One region of the Actinosynnema sp. NPDC037264 genome, then DNA from elsewhere that is predicted to be linked to it. Evidence: riboswitches for the same ligand, from Rfam matches in the RefSeq annotation. Region 1 holds a riboswitch; each other region holds the start of a gene.
The links. A riboswitch is a leader RNA that binds a small molecule or an ion and turns the genes downstream of it on or off. The one in region 1 is predicted to bind S-adenosylmethionine.
Positions count from the first base shown of each region.

Region 2: another riboswitch for S-adenosylmethionine. It lies ahead of ACZ7GX_RS35335 (methionine ABC transporter ATP-binding protein); the one in region 1 lies ahead of ACZ7GX_RS30890 (aminotransferase class V-fold PLP-dependent enzyme).
Region 3: another riboswitch for S-adenosylmethionine. It lies ahead of thrC (threonine synthase); the one in region 1 lies ahead of ACZ7GX_RS30890 (aminotransferase class V-fold PLP-dependent enzyme).

Region 1 is NZ_JBVJVK010000037.1:28,626-31,871, reverse strand. Features, by position in the region: gene ACZ7GX_RS30895 (potassium/proton antiporter) at 1-823, shown strand, start outside; SAM riboswitch class IV at 963-1,077, shown strand; gene ACZ7GX_RS30890 (aminotransferase class V-fold PLP-dependent enzyme) at 1,118-2,440, shown strand; gene lspA (signal peptidase II) at 2,464-3,048, shown strand; gene ACZ7GX_RS30880 (RluA family pseudouridine synthase) at 3,122-3,246, shown strand, end outside.
Region 2 is NZ_JBVJVK010000050.1:43,330-46,575, forward strand. Features, by position in the region: gene ACZ7GX_RS35330 (methionine ABC transporter permease) at 1-541, opposite strand, end outside; gene ACZ7GX_RS35335 (methionine ABC transporter ATP-binding protein) at 538-1,548, opposite strand; SAM riboswitch class I at 1,752-1,844, opposite strand; gene rsmA (16S rRNA (adenine(1518)-N(6)/adenine(1519)-N(6))-dimethyltransferase RsmA) at 1,931-2,809, opposite strand; gene ACZ7GX_RS35345 (resuscitation-promoting factor) at 2,820-3,246, opposite strand, start outside.
Region 3 is NZ_JBVJVK010000015.1:131,260-134,505, forward strand. Features, by position in the region: gene thrC (threonine synthase) at 62-1,324, opposite strand; SAM riboswitch class I at 1,336-1,451, opposite strand; gene holA (DNA polymerase III subunit delta) at 1,549-2,532, shown strand; gene rpsT (30S ribosomal protein S20) at 2,871-3,131, opposite strand.

The sequences.
Region 1 (3,246 bases):
GGTCGCGGTGTGCCTGCTCGCCTACACCGTCGGCGACCTCGCGCACGCGTCCGGCTTCCTGGCCGTCTACATCGCCGCCCTCGTGCTCGGCAACGCCCGCCTGCCGCACCGGGCGGACACCCTGTCGTTCGCCGAAGGGCTGGGCTGGATCGCGCAGATCGGCCTGTTCGTGCTGCTCGGCCTGTACGCGTCGCCGGGACGGCTGCTCGACGCGCTGGTGCCCGCGCTGGTGGCGGGCGCGGTGCTGGTGCTGCTGGCCCGGCCGCTGTCGGTGGCGTTCGCGGCGCTGCCGTTCCGGGTGCCGTGGCGGGAGCAGGTGTTCATCTCGTGGTCCGGGCTGCGCGGGGCCGTGCCGATCGTGTTCGCCCTGATCCCGCTGATCCAGGGCGTGCGCGGGGCGCAGCAGCTGGTGGACGCGGTGTTCGTGCTGGTCGTGGTGCTGACCGTGGTGCAGGGCACGAGCCTGCCGTGGCTGGCCAAGTGGCTGGGGCTGGTCAAGTCCGGCGAGGCGCACGAGGTGCAGGTCGACTCGTCGGCGCTGGACGACCTGGGCGCGGAGCTGCTCCAGGTCCGCATCCAGCCCGGCTCCAAGCTGCACGGCGTGTACCTGTCCGAGCTGCGGCTGCCGCCGGGCTCGTCGGTGAGCCTCGTGGTGCGGGACGCGAACGGCTTCACGCCGCAGCCGACGACCCGCTTGCAGGAGCACGACCAGCTGCTGGTGGTGTGCACCGAGGCCATGCGCACGGCGACCGAGCGCCGCATCCGCGCCGTGGACCGGGCGGGTCGGTTCGCGCGCTGGAAGGGCGACGTCGGTCTGCCGTGACGTGCCCGGGACGGCTCGTGACGTCCCGCGCCGGCCCGTCGTGACGCCCCAGGATCGCGACGCCGGCCCCGCCGTGGCGCTCCCAGGATGTGAACGCCCCTCGACGGGGACGCGCGGGCTGGGTTAGCTTCGGGGCGAAGGTCATGAGTGCCAGCGCTAAGCCCAGGCTTGCTGGCCGGCAACCCTCCTACCGCGGTGGGGTGCCCCTGGTGAGGACCTGGCCTGGCGCGCAGGGCGCCCGGCAAGCGCGGGCTCCCTCTCCGGTGGGGTGTCCCCGGACCCCCGGAGGGCGTCATGACGATCGCAGTTCCCCTCACCACCACCGTCGCGGCTCTGCCCCGTGTGGTCGGCGCGTCGCTGCGCGTGCCGCTGGTCACCGGTGAGCGCGTCGAGTACGCCAACCTCGACCACGCGGCCAGCGCGCCGTGCCTGGAGCAGGTCCGCGACGCCGTGGACGAGGTGCTGCCCTGGTACGCCAGCGTGCACCGGGGCGCGGGCTTCGCCTCGCAGGTCAGCACCAAGGTCTACGAGCAGGCCCGCTCGTCGGTCCGGCGGTTCCTCAACGCCCGCGACAGTGACGCCGTGGTGTTCGCCCGCAACACCACCGACGCGCTGAACCTGCTGGCCAGGAGCCTGCCGAAGCACACCGCCGTGATCCTCTTCGACACCGAGCACCACGCCGCGCTGCTGCCGTGGCGCGGCCCGAACGTGCGTCGCCTGCGCACGCCGGCCTCGCCCGCGCAGGCCGTGCTGGAGCTGGACCGGGCGCTGCGCGCGGCGCCGGTCGGCCCGCGGCTGGTCGTGGTGACCGGCGCGTCCAACGTGACCGGCGAGATCTGGCCGGTGGCCGAGCTGGCCCGGGTGGCCCGCCGGCACGGCGCCCGGATCGCCCTGGACGCCGCCCAGCTCGCGCCGCACCGGCCGGTGGACGTGCGTGCGCTGGACGTCGACTACACCGTGCTCTCGGGGCACAAGATCTACGCCCCGTTCGGCGCGGGCGTGCTGGTCGGCCGGTCCGACTGGTTGCAGGCCGCCGAGCCGTACCTGGTGGGCGGTGGTGCGACGGCCCGCGTCACCGACCACGGCGACCGGCTGGGCGTGGCCTGGTCGGCGGTGCCCGAGCGGCACGAGGCGGGCACGCCGAACGTGGTGGGCGTGCACGCGCTGGCCGTGGCGTGCGACGTGCTGGGCAGGCACTGGGAGCAGACCACCGAGCACGAGCGCGTGCTGCTGGCGCGGCTGCGCGAGGGCCTGAAGACCGTGCCCGGCGTGCACGAGCTGACGCTGTTCGGCTCGGACCAGGACCGGGTGGGTGTGGTGAGCTTCACCGTCGGTGGCCAGGACGCCGGTTACCTGGCCGCCGCGCTGTCCGCCGAACATGGCATCGGCGTGCGTGACGGCGCGTTCTGCGCGCACGTGGCCGTGCACCGGCTCGCCCACGGCGAACGCGCGCTGCGCGCGTCGATCGGGCTGGGCACCACCGAGGAGCACGTGGACCGGTTCGTGGCCGCGTTGCGCGCGCTCGTGGTCGAGGGCTCGCGGTGGGAGTACGAGGTCCGGGAGGGTCGTTGGGCGCCGCTGGACGACCAGCGCGCGCTCCCGCCGTTCCTGCGCTGACTCCGATGCTGGACAATGGCCCGGTGAGCACCGATCCCAACACCGAGCCGGACACGCCGGACCAGCCGGACGCACCGCTGCCGAAGCGACGGGTCCTGCTGCTGGCCGTCATCGCGCCGCTGGTGTTGGCGCTCGACCTGGTCAGCAAGATCATCGCGGTGGACAAGCTGGAGGGGCGCGAGCCGATCGAGCTGTTCGGCGGCCTGCTCTACCTGCCGCTGATCCGCAACACCGGCGCCGCGTTCGGCCTGGCCGAGGGCTGGACGGTGATCCTCGCCCTGATCGCCTCCGGCGTGGTCGTGTTCATCCTGTGGATCGCGCGCCGGCTGCGGTCGGTCGGCTGGGCCATCGGCCTCGGCCTGGTCCTGGGCGGCGCGATGGGCAACCTGGTCGACCGGATCTTCCGCGGCCCCGGCCCGCTGCGCGGCGGCGTGGTCGACTTCATCTCGGTGCTCGACCCGTGGGGCAACTTCTTCCCCGTGTTCAACCTGGCGGACTCCGCCATCTGCGTGGGCGGCGGCGTGATCGTGCTGATGGCGTTGCTCCAGCGCGACTACGACGGCACCCGCGTGGAGAAGAAGTCCAGCGAGAAGAAGGCGGGCGCATGAGCGAGCTTGCGAGCGAGTCATTCAACGCAGCCGGCCCCGCTCTTGCCACGCCGAGCGTCAGCGAGGTGTGCGCATGAGCGGCGACTACCGGTCCCTTCCGGTGCCGGACGGCTTGGACGGGATGAGGGTCGACGCCGGTCTGGCCAAGCTTCTCGGCCTGTCGCGGACCGTGGTGGCGGCGTTGACCGAATCGGGTGA
Region 2 (3,246 bases), on a different contig from region 1:
CGAGGTCGCCGAGCCCTCCGCCGCCGACCACGCCGGCCATCGCCGAGTAGCCCAGCAGCGCGATCGCGGTCACGCCGATGGCGTTGACCAGCGCGGGCAACGACTCGCGGAGCAGCACGCTGCGCACGATCCGCACCGTGGACGACCCGGTGGTGACGGCGGCCTCGACCACCGACACGTGCACCTCGGCCAGCACGTTCTGCACCAGCCTGCCGACGAACGGGATCGCGCCCACGGCGAGCGGCACGATGGCCGCCGTCGGTCCGATGGTGCTGCCGAGCAGCAGCCTGGTCAGCGAGGTGAGCACCACCAGCAGGACCAGGAACGGCATGGAGCGGCCCAGGTCCACGACGAACCCGAGCACCTTGTGCAGCACCGGCCGGGGCCTCAGCCCACCGGGTGCGGTGAGCTGAAGCCAGATGCCGACAGGTGCTCCGAGCAGAACGGCGATCAGGGTGGAGACGACCACCATGTACAACGTCTCGCCGGTGGCGACCAGCAGGTCGTCGAACACGATGGACCAGGGTGTTGCGGACCTCACGCAGCTACTCCCTGAGGACCCGACAGGGTCCGGCGCACCGAGCCGCCCGCTTCCGAGATCCACTCCAGCGCCGAGTCGGCGCGCTCGCCCTTCAGGCCGACCCGGAACCGGGCCACCGGGGTCTCGCCGAGCCTGGTCAGGCCGCCGCCGAGCAGGTTGAGCTCCACGCCGAACCGGCCGGTGGCCTCGGGCAGCAGCGCGCCCACGGCGGCGAAGCCGATCAGCACGACGTCCGCGACCCGGTCGAACGCGGACTCCGCCGCCGGGTTCTGGTCCACGGCGGGCAGCAGCGACGCGGCCGTGCGGCTCGCGGCGTCCGACACCAGGTCGAGCACCTTGCCGTGCTCCACCACGCGGCCGTCCTCCAGCACCGCGACGGCGTCGCAGATCTTCCGGACCACGCCCATGTCGTGCGTGACCACGAGGACCGTCACGCCGAGCTCGGCGCGCGCCCGGTCCAGCACGGCGAGCACCGAGCCGGTGGTCTCGGGGTCCAGCGCGGACGTCGGCTCGTCGGCCAGCAGCACGGACGGCGACGCGGCGAGCGCCCGCGCGACCGCGATCCGCTGGCGCTGGCCGCCGGAGAGCTGGTCGGGGTAGGAGCCCGCCTTGTCGGTCAGCCCCACCAGGTCCAGCAGCTCGGCGACGCGGGTGCGGCGCTGCGGCCCGGCCACGCCCGCGGCTTCCAGCGGCAGCGCGACGTTGCCCGCGGCGGTGCGCTGGCGCAGCAGGGAATCCCCTTGCGGCACCACGCCGATCTGCCGGCGGGCGGCGCGCAGCGCGGTGCCGTCGAGCGAGACGAGGTCGGTGCCGTCGACGCGGATCGCGCCGCTGTCGGGCCGCTCCAGGAGCGCGACGCACCGGGCCAGGGTGGACTTGCCCGCCCCGCTGGGGCCGACGACGCCGAGCACGGTGCCCGCGGCGACGTCCAGGTTCACGCCGTCCAGCGCGCGAACCTGCCCGGTACTCCCGGGGAAGGTCTTGGTGAGGTTCTCGACAGTGATCACGTTTTCGCTCCACGACGGCATGCGGCAGCGCACGCCCGGGGCGTGCGTGACCGACGGCTCAGCTCGGAAAGGTGTCCTGGGTGAAGGACGCGGGGATTCGAGGCGCCTGCGGCTGCTCAGCGGCTGCGACAGGCGGACGACGTGCGGCGACCGTGGTCGACCACCCGCCGGCGGGTGAGCATTCGCATCCTGGGCACGTGATTCCTCCATCGTTCCTGGCGGAAGCACCTGCCCCCGTGGAGGGGTGGTTGCTGCGGCGTCGTGGAGCCAGGTCTCTCGGCCGCTCGGGATGGCACCACGAGTAGACCCGACCGGGCCCGGCTGACGCAAGTCCGAACCAGGATCGTCCGGCAAATCACACTTTCGGCCGAAAGATCAACGACTAGCGGGCGGACGCGGCCTCGGCTATCCGGATGAAGTCGCCGACGGCCAGTTGTTCGCCGCGCGCCGAGGGGTCCACGCCCGCCTCGACGAGCAGCCGGTGCGCCTCGGCGGCCGAGCCTGCCCAGCCCGACAGCGCGCCGCGCAGCATCTTGCGGCGTTGCGCGAAGGCCGCGTCCACCAAGGCGAACAGCCGCTTCTGGTCCACAGTGGACAGCTGCTCGTGCCGGTCGAACGCGACCAGCGCCGAGTCCACGTTCGGCACGGGCCAGAACACCGAGCGCGGCACGGGACCGGCCCGGCGGGCGTCCGCGTACCAGGCGAGCTTCACGCTGGGCACGCCGTAGACCTTGCTGCCGGGACCGGCGGCCATCCGGTCGGCCACCTCCGACTGCACCATCACCAGGCCCGTGCGCAACGACGGCAGCACGGCCAGCAGGTGCAGCACCACGGGCACGGCCACGTTGTACGGCAGGTTCGCCACCAGGGCGGTCGGCGCGACCGGGAGCTGCTCCGGGGTGACGCGCATCGCGTCGGCGTGCACGACGGACAGCCGGTCGGCCAGCTCAGCGGCCCGCTCCGCCACCGTGACCGGCAGGCGGTCGGCCAGCACGCCGTCGATCTCCACGGCCACCAGCGCGCGACAGGAGGGCAGCAACGCCAACGTGAGCGAGCCCAGGCCGGGCCCGACCTCGAGCACCACGTCGTCCGGGCGCAGGTCGGCCGCCGCCACGATGCGCCGCACCGTGTTCGGGTCGTGCACGAAGTTCTGCCCCAGCTTCTTCGTGGGGCGGATGTCCAGTTCGGCGGCCAGCCGACGCACGTCGGCCGGCCCGAGGAGGTGGCTCCCCGAACCGGCCGACGTCGAGTCCTGTGTCACCGGCACATTGTTACGGCAAGCCGAGCTTCTGCTGGCAGTGGGGCCACGCCGAGTAGCCGCCGCGCGCGTCGCGGAGCTTGGTGGCGATGGCGATCTGCTGCTCGCGGGTCGCCTGGTGCGGGTACGCGGCGTACTGGCTGCCGCCGTAGGCGTCCCAGGTGCCCTTGTTGAACTGCAGGCCGCCGTAGTAGCCGTTGCCGGTGTTGATGGCCCAGTTGCCGGTCGCCTCGCACTGCGCCAGCGCGTCCCACACCGCACCGTCGGGCGGGAGCTTGGTGCCGACCTTGACCTTCTTCGGCTTCGGCTCCTTGGTGACCTTCGCGCCCAGCTTCTCCCGGCCGACCTCCTGGCCGTTCTTGACCGTGACGCGGTAGGTGACGATCTGCTCGCCGGCCTCGCCCGGGTCCAGGACCTCTTTCTGGCCCTTCATCATCGTG
Region 3 (3,246 bases), on a different contig from region 1:
CGCCGTACCGCCTGGGACCGGAAACCGCGGTCCGACCCCAGGCGGGAACGGGCGATACGGGTCAGTCCTGAAGGGCCTTCAGGACGGCCTCGGCCGACGGCGGGACGTTGGCGCGGGGGCCGACGCGGTCGCCGAGGGCGTCCAGGGTCTTGAGGCCGTCGCCGGTGATCAGGAGCACGGTCTCGCCGTCCGGGTCCAGTTGGCCGGTCTCGATGAGCTTCTTCGCGGTGGCGACGGTGACGCCGCCGGCCGTCTCGGCGAAGATGCCTTCGGTCCGGGCCAGGAGGCGGATGCCCTCGACGACCTCCTCGTCGGTGACGTCCTCGATCGCGCCGTTGGTGCGGCGGACGGCGTCCAGCACGTAGGGGCCGTCGGCGGGGGCGCCGATCGCCAGCGACCTGGCGATGGTGTCCGGGCGGACCGGGCTGACCACGTCGTGGCCCGCCTTGAAGGCGGCCGAGACGGGGGAGCAGCCGGTGGCCTGCGCGCCGAACACGCGGTACGGGGTCTGCTCGACCAGGTCGAGGTCGCCCAGCTCGCGGAAGGACTTGTCGACCTTCGTCAACTGCGAGCCGGACGCGATGGGCACCACGATCTGGTCGGGCAGCCGCCAGCCGAGCTGTTCGGCGACCTCGTACCCGAGCGTCTTGGAGCCCTCGGCGTAGTAGGGGCGGACGTTGACGTTGACGAACGCCCAGTCCTCGTGCTCGGCGGCCAGTTCCTGCGCCAGCCGGTTCACGTCGTCGTAGTTGCCGTCGACGGTGATCAGGTTGCCGCCGTAGACGGCGGTCATGAGGATCTTCGCCCGCTCCAGCGTGGAGGGCACCAGGACCACGGACTCCCAGCCCGCGCGGGCCGCGGCGGCGGCGACGGCGTTGGCCAGGTTGCCGGTGGACGGGCAGGCCAGGACCTTGAAGCCCAGTTCGCGGGCGGCGGCGAGGGCGACGCCGACCACGCGGTCCTTGAACGAGTGGGTCGGGTTGCCGGTGTCGTCCTTCACCCACACCTTGCGCACGCCGAGGGCCTTGGCGAGGCGGTCGGCCTCGATCAGGCGGGTGCCGCCGGGGTTGGTGTTGGGGTGCGACTCGACGGTGGTCGGCACGGGGAGCAGGCCGCGGTAGCGCCAGATCGACCGGGGGCCCGCCTCGATGTCCTCGCGACGGATCCGACCGAAGTCGTAGGCCACTTCCAGCGGCCCGAAACACTCCAGACAGGCGTATTCGGCGGCGAGCGGCGTCTCGTGGCCGCATTCGCGACACGACAGCGCGCGGGCAGGACCGAGGTCGAAGGAGGTGGTGGCCGAGGGCACACTGACAGCAGTCATCGCGAGGTATCTCCTCATCTTTCCCGCGCACCGCGGGTCGGAATTGGCACCGTGGTCGCCAGCGGACGCTGTGCGACGGGTTGCCGGGGCTTCTTCGGGCCGATCCCTCTGCCCCTCTGGATGAGCGGTATTCAGTTGTGGGCTTCAACTTACGTCACGATCCCGACCCTCAGCCAGCGACGTCCACCATCCGGACGTCTGCCACCCGTGGGAGGATCGCGCCCGTGAGTGCGCCCGCTGACATGCCCGACGCCGTGCACCTGATCCTCGGCGAGGAGGAGTTGCTGGTCGAGCGCGCGGTGCGCGGTGCGCTGGCCGCGGCGCGGAAAGCCGATCCGCAGGCCGACCTGACCCGCGTCCGCGTGACCGATCTCACCCCGCCTGAGCTGGCGGAACTGGTGAGCCCGTCGCTGTTCGCCGAGGGACGGGTGGTCGCGCTGGAGGCCGCGCAGGAGTGCGGCAAGGAGATCGCCGACGCGGTCATCGGCTACGCCAAGGCCCCGGCGGACGGGGTGACGGTGGTGGTCGTCCACAGTGGCGGCGGGCGCAGCAAGGCGGCCAAGGACCTGCCCGCGGCGCTGCGCAAGGCAGGCGCCCGGGTGACCGAGTGCCCCAAGATCACCAAGGCGGCGGACCGGGAAGCGTTCGTGCGCAACGAGATCCGCGCGGCGGGCGGCGGCAAGGCCGACCCGGAGGCCGTGGCGGCGCTGATCGAGGCGGTGGGGTCGGACCTGCGCGAGTTGGCGGCGGCGGCGTCGCAGCTCGTCGCCGACACGGGCGGCAAGGTGGACGCCGAGGCGGTCCGCCGCTACCACCGCGGGCGGGCCGAGGTGACCGGGTTCGCGGTCGCGGAGAAGGCCGTGATGGGTGATCGGGCCGGTGCGCTGGAGGCGTTGCGGTGGGCGATCCAGCTCGGCGTGCCGCACGTCTTGGTCGCCGATGCCCTGGCCGACGCGGTGCGCACGATCGCGCGGGTGTCCGCGGTGGGCCGGGGCGACCCGTTCAAGCTGGCGGGCGAACTCGGCATGCCGCCGTGGAAGGTGAAGAAGGCCCAAGGCCAGTCGCGTGGCTGGGAAGACCGAGGGCTGGCAGCCGCGATGACGGTGGTCGCGGACCTGAACGCCGACGTCAAGGGCGCCGCCGCCGACTCGGGCTACGCCCTGGAACGCGCCGTGCTGAAGATCGTCGCCGCCCACGGCCGCCGCTGACGGAGGCCTAGGGGATCGCACGGTCGGGCGGTCGGGGATCCGGAGGCTGGGGATCCGGAGGCTGGGGGATCGGGCGGCTGGGTGGCTGGTGGCCGGCGCTGGACCCTGGCGGCCAGGTGGCTGACGGCTGGCGGCCAAGTGGTTCGCGGCGGGGTGGGCGGTACTGGCTGAGGGCCGGGAAGTCAGCGGCTGAGCGGCCGGTGGCCTGGTGGCTGGCTGGGCGAGGGTCGGTGCTGGTCGGGGCGGTGGCAGCTGGGGCGGTGGTCAGTGGTCGGCCGCACACGAAAGCGCCGCCCACCCCGCGCGGGGGTGGGCGGCGCTTTGGCGTGAAGACCAGATCAGATCTGGTTGGCGCGCCGCGCCAGCGCCGACTTCTTGTTGGCGGCCTGGTTGGCGTGGATCACGCCCTTGGAGACGGCCTTGTCGAGCTTGCGGGACGCGTCCTGCGCCAGCGCGACGGCCTTCTCCTTGTCACCGGCCTCGGCGGCCTCACGGAACTTGCGGATGGCGGTCTTGAGGGACGACTTGACGGCCTTGTTGCGCAGGCGCGCCTTCTCGTTCGTCTTGATCCGCTTCATCTGGGACTTGATGTTCGCCACGCGAAAGCCACCTTTTCCTCGGTCTCGGAGTCGCACCGCGCTTGTCACCGGCTCCGCCCCCGCGAAGGGGCGGTCTTCCTCCACAGCGGAATGCCGCGCGGGTACGACCGAGAAG